2 linked regions of the Hahella sp. HNIBRBA332 genome follow. The protein of the gene in region 1 interacts with the protein of each later gene in a pairwise test. Links are inferred from orthologs where the notes say so. Each region holds a gene or a part of one and is shown on either strand. Other genes may lie near its edges.

What was found.
Region 2: the proteins of rsfS (region 1) and O5O45_RS10215 interact in binary tests that used the Escherichia coli proteins (3 or more experiments, as listed by UniProt). The link is inferred for Hahella sp. HNIBRBA332 from one-to-one orthologs.

What each region holds. Positions count from the first base shown.
Region 1 is NZ_CP132203.1:6,953,242-6,956,166, forward strand. It holds rsfS (ribosome silencing factor), read left to right. Parts: upstream 1-1,248; coding sequence 1,249-1,602; downstream 1,603-2,925. Other genes in the region: O5O45_RS30950 (glutamate-5-semialdehyde dehydrogenase), read left to right, coding at 1-452; nadD (nicotinate-nucleotide adenylyltransferase), read left to right, coding at 483-1,142; rlmH (23S rRNA (pseudouridine(1915)-N(3))-methyltransferase RlmH), read left to right, coding at 1,643-2,113; mrdA (penicillin-binding protein 2), read left to right, coding at 2,398-2,925. UniProt on the Escherichia coli protein: Functions as a ribosomal silencing factor. Interacts with ribosomal protein uL14 (rplN), blocking formation of intersubunit bridge B8.
Region 2 is NZ_CP132203.1:2,200,708-2,203,706, forward strand. It holds O5O45_RS10215 (AAA family ATPase), read right to left. Parts: upstream 2,048-2,999; coding sequence 953-2,047; downstream 1-952. Other genes in the region: O5O45_RS10210 (DUF5682 family protein), read right to left, coding at 1-953; O5O45_RS10220 (WGR and DUF4132 domain-containing protein), read right to left, coding at 2,044-2,999.

The DNA of each region.
Region 1 (2,925 bases):
CTGTCGCTGCTGCCATATTGCCGCAGTTAGCCCAGGCGTACGCCGATAAAGGCGTTGAATTGCGCGGGTGCGAGCGGACCCGGGAAATCCTGCCGCAGGCGCTGAGCGCAGTAGAGACGGACTGGTCCGAGGAATACCTGGCGCCGATTCTGGCGATCAAAGTCGTTGAAGATCTGGACGACGCGATTGCTCATATCAATCACTATGGCTCGCATCATACTGACTCGATTGTGACAGAGAGCTACAGCAAAGGCCGTCGTTTTCTGACGGAAGTGGACTCCAGCTCGGTGATGATCAACGCTTCCACACGATTCGCTGACGGCTTTGAATACGGCTTGGGCGCGGAAATCGGCATTTCCACCGATAAAATTCACGCGCGCGGTCCTGTCGGGTTGGAAGGTCTGACCTCACAAAAATACGTGGTGCTCGGAGATGGCCAAATTCGGCAGTAACGGGCGCGAGGAAAGATTTCCTACCTGATCATGCAGGAACATTCTCCTATAGTGCTGCTCGGCGGCACTTTCGATCCCATACACTTCGGTCACTTGCGTACGGCGCTGGAATTGCAGCAGCACTTCGGCGAGACGGCTGAAGTGCGCCTGATTCCCTGTGGCGATCCGCGTCACCGCGCCGCACCCAAAGCGTCCGGGGAACATCGCCTGGCGATGCTGCGGCTGGCGCTGGAAGGAGAGCCGAGCTTGCGCATTGACGAAATTGAAGTGCGCAGAACCGGCGCCAGCTACACGGTGGATACACTGTTGGAGCTGCGTCAGGAAGTGGGAAATCTACGGCCTTTGATATTCGTTATGGGAACGGATGCCTTCGAATCGTTGCCAAAATGGCGAAGATGGCTGGAAATTATTCAATTAGCCCATATAATGGTGGTTAACAGACCGGGTTGGTCATTTTGTGAGCAAGGTGAGTTGGGAGAATTTTTGCGTCAGCACTCCGCAGAGAGCAATAACGACCTGATACGCCAGCCTGCCGGAAAGGTTGGGTTCATTACGCTTACCCAAATGGGAATCTCCAGTTCCAAGGTGCGTGAGCTGATCGGCTTGCGCCTATCCCCCCGTTTCTTACTACCGGATTCGGTGTGGCGATATATTCGCCAGCATCGTCTGTATGGCGCTGTGAATGCCTAGGGCGCTTTCCTTTAATCTTAGCAACGCGACAGTTATCGGAAACCGCTTGCGGGCGGTGGGCGCCGCATTATTTAAATATTCTTTAACCCCCCCTCTATGAGGCGTTATGGAGACTGAAAATCTGAAAGAGTTAGTCATTAAGGCACTGGAAGATATCAAAGCAAAAGATATTTCCGTGCTGGATGTAAAAGACCGCACTAGCGTAACGGACTACATGGTCATCGCCAGCGGAACTTCGAATCGTCACGTTAAGTCCATCGCGGATAACGTCATTGCTGAAGTCAAAGCCAACGGCGGTCGTCCGCTGGGCTCTGAAGGCGGCTCGGCGTCGGATTGGATCCTGGTGGACCTGGGCGATATCGTTGTTCATGTCATGCTGCCGTCGGCCCGGGAGTTTTATGACCTGGAGCGCTTCTGGCGCGATTCGCCTGTGGCGGAATCCATGTCGCATCACATGTAATTCCGGCAATAAAGTATTTATTGACGATTAAAGAATTACAGTGCGGATAAAGCTAATCGCAGTGGGCGGTAAAATGCCTGGCTGGGTTGAGCAGGGTTATAACGAGTACGTTAAACGTATGCCTCGTGACATGCCCTTGCAGCTCTTCGAAATCCCCATGCCCAGGCGCCAAAAAAACACGGACCCGCAAAAGCTCAAGATCCAGGAAGGAGAGAGCATCCTGCAATCGCTGGGTTCCGGCGATCATGTCGTCGCATTGGAAGTCGAAGGCAAGCCATGGTCCACCCCTCAATTGTCTCAACAAATGGAGCGCTGGCGTATGTCCGGTCAGGATGTCGCTTTGCTAGTGGGGGGACCGGACGGGCTGAGCGATGCGTGTCGAGCGAGAGCGAATCAACAATGGTCGCTGTCGCCGCTGACCTTGCCGCATCCGCTGGTTCGAGTGCTGCTCGCAGAGCAGCTTTACCGGGCCTGGACCATATTGCAAGGGCATCCATACCACCGGGAGTGATCGTCATAGCGACGTCAGACCTGATCAAGGCGGGGGTGATCAAGCGGGCGGGCCGTATCGACGGCCCTGACCCTGATTGGGCTTTAACCCCGAACTAAGGAGATTCCTGGCCTCACCTCGAAAAATGAGAATAAGAGGGTAAGTATGGGAAAAATGGAAAGATAGTAAGTACCGTCCTCGGATAGATAGGACTAAGATAATAGCGCCTGCGTCCGCGATCAGAATAATATCTACCGGCGGAGCCTGACATAACCAGCAACTGACGGTATTGACCACATAGAGCCATGGCTTCCCGAGAGCTGAAAGACCACTTCCGCGAGCAACGCATTTTTTTCCAACGTGCCATCTGGGCTGCTCTGGGAGTGATCGCCCTGAGTCTTGCGCTGTTCGCCCGCTATTACTACCTGCAAATCAGCCAGCACGAAGTCTATAAGACCCTTTCTGACCGTAACCGCATGCAATTGCAGTCCATCACGCCCACTCGCGGTTTGATCTATGACCGCAATGGTGTTTTGCTGGCGGATAATCAGCCCACATTTTCCCTCACATTGGTGAAAGAACGGATAAAAGATCTGGACGCTACAATTGGGGAGTTACAGGACCTCCTTGAGATTACGGAAGATGATGTTGAGTCGTTCCGCAAGCGTATGGGGCAGCGCAGGCGTCCGTATGAGTCAGTGACGCTGAAGTCGCGGCTGACGGAGGAGGAGATCGCTCGCATCGCCGTGAACCGACACCGACTTGCGGGTGTTGAAGTCGAGGCGGAGTTGATCCGCTATTATCCGTTGAGCGACACGCTGGCCCACGTTCTG
Region 2 (2,999 bases), 4.8 Mb from region 1 along the record:
TCGGCGGTGCTGAACGTCAGTTTGCGATGACGCAAATTCAGGGCGATGGCGTCGATCAGCGGCTGCGTCTGAAATTCGCCGTCGCTTGAGCGCGCTGACCAGACCTGATGATAGAACTCCGGACCGGGCATGCCGGATTGATACCCGGTCAGCGCATCCAGACGGGCGTAGCTGTATGGGGTGAGGGCGGCGCCTTGTTCCCGCCAGGGCGTTTCTGATTGCGGTGGCGGAGTCGAATTGTCCGCGCACGTCAGCAGCTCAGACAACGCGCTGGTGTGGAAGCCCCCCGTCACCACCAGAATCGCGCCAGACACGCGCTTGCCGACTTCACGAATTCTGTCCGCCATGTGGCGCTCCCGCGCCTGATTGACCAGATCCGGCGGCAAGCCCTGGCGCTCTCGATCTTCGTCTTCAAAGGTGCGAATCGCCAGGCAAAAGGCGGCGACTTTCTGCTTCAGTGCGTCGGGGGACGCCGGATCGATTTCAAACAGCTCGTCCCAGGCGGCGTCAAAATCTTCCACTTTCAGCTTCTGACATAGCGCCTGGATATACCGGCTTCGCCTTAATTCGCCATCGGCGTAGCGATGCTCCTGATCCTGGATTTCCTGCTCGGCGTTGTGAAGCCGCAATGCGCAGATCTCGGGCCAGGGCAGGTCGATGAACGCCGCCTCGCACTTGAGCTGCTGCGCCGCCTGTAACGCGCGCCACTCAGGACTGTACTCACAGAAAGGGTGGTACGCCCCCGCCCGGTGGTCGTCGTTCGCAACGTAGGTATAAATCGCCAGCGGCAATTGATGGGAGAGGAACAGCTCTTCCAGTTGCGCATTATATTCACTGGGCCCTTCGATCAGGATAGCCTGCGGCTGCAGCGCCATCGCATAGTCATACACCGCAAGGGCGCAGGCGGGACTGTGATGCCGAACCGGGAAAAAATGAATACGGTCAGAGAGCATCAGTGGTCACTTAACGCCTGTTTCGCGCTGGCGAATTCGCTCCAGGCGGCCCCTTTGCGCTTGCCCGCCACATGATGAAAGTAGTGTCTGATTTTCTTGAGGTCTTCGCTGGAGTCCTTGGCGGCGGTGGAGCCCAGGGCCGAAACGAGATGTTCGGCGGTGATGGCGCCCGCGTTGTAGTAATATCCCTGCACGCAGGCGGCGAAGGCCACAGCGACGGACTCCGCCGTACTCATGACGGAATTGAGCGGCTCCAGAGCGCCGCCGCCGATAACCTTGCCGTTGCGCAACTCATGAAAAATCGTCACCAGCACTTCGGCCTTGTCGACCGGCAGCGTCATGGGGATTCCTGCTTGTTGCAGTAGGGCGTTAGTCTCTCTCGCGACTAATTCCATTTCTTCTTCGATGCTGGCGATAGGGTGCACCGTTTCAAAATTGAGGCGGCGCTTCAACGCCGCGCTCATTTCATTGACGCCTTTATCCAGGGTGTTGGCGGTCGCTATCAGGTTGAAGCCCTGGCGCGCGTAGACCGCGCTTGCGCTCTGCTCCAGCTCGGGAATATGCAGCACCCGGTCGCTCAGAATGGACAACAGGGTATCCTGAATCTCCAGAGGGCAACGGGTAATTTCTTCAAAGCGAACCAGTTTGCCCTGTTGCATGCCCTGATACACCGGCGCTGGAACCAGGGACTCGGGACCGGGCCCTTTTTCCAGCAGCAAGGCGTAGTTCCAGGTGTATTTGATCTGGTCCTCAGTCGTCCCCGCCGACCCCTGGATGGTTAATCCCGAGTCCCCTGAGATCGCGGCGGCGAGCAATTCGCTCAGATAACTTTTGGCGGAACCCGGCGGTCCGATCAACATCAGGCCGCGGTTGGTCGCCAGGGTGGCCACGCAGCGCTCTATGAAGCGCCGTTTCCCCACGAATTTGGGGCTGATGTTCTGGCGGGCGTCGCCCAAAATAAAGTCGATGACCGCCAAAGGGGAGAGATTCCAGCCTGGAGGCTTGACGCTTTCACGGTCCTTGGCGACCAACTGCGCAAGCTCTTCGGCGTAGCGCTGTTCCGCTGGCGGACGCTGCAGGGCTAAATCACTCATTGTTCGGCCTTCGCTGCAAGCTGGTTCAAATCTTTGATGACTTCACTGATCACCAATGGATCCACCTGTTTGAGGGGCAGGATCTTATCTTTTATATCCCAGCCATAGCCTGAGGGCTGTCGCATGCCTTCCACGAAAACAATCTCGGTGGTCTCCAGCGTCTCATCCGCTTCGATATACCCCATGCCGACCACGCCTTCGTAGTTGACGACAGCCGTGACATTGGCGGCGGCGAACTGTTTGGAGTGTTCGTCAAAACCGCCGGCGTCCATCGCTTCGCCTCGGGCCCAACCCTGTTTCTCAAGACCGAAAACCAGCGTGGGGGCGGGCAGCTTCAGCTTCTCAAAGCGGGACATGGATTGCTGCTCCAACTCCTGCTCACTCAGGGCGAACACCGGTCGGCTGAGCTGTTGAAATGGAGGCAGGAGTTCGTAGTCGCTGAACATCTCGCCCCAGGCGTTTTTATCTTCTTCCGACAGATGCAGGGGGTGGACGAGTCCGACTTCATCAAATGCGTCCAACGCCATCGGGTCGTCATTGACGTCAGCAAAATCCTGTTCGTCCGTTAAACGGAACGTCCCCGCTAACTGACCCTTTTGATAACCGCCCCAAAGCAGCAATCTCGCCAGGTGCGTCATTAATGGGTGACGGGCGATCAGACTGTTGAAGTCCTCAACCTGCCAGCGACGTCCTACAACCATGGCCAGCTCCAGCCGCTCCGCCTGAATCTTCGCCATATCGCGAATTTGCTTCTTGACCAGCTTCCATTCCTGCAGGGACGCGTTGGCCAGTTCCGCGTCATCCTTAGCGGAAGGTTTGGGCGGATTGTCGCGAAGCTTGCCACTGTCGTCTTTGAGTTTCGGCTTTAAGTCGGAGCCCAGCACGAAATGGAACTGTCGGGGACCATAATCAAACACCCGCCGACCGGTTGCGTCCAGTCCGCAGTCCGGGA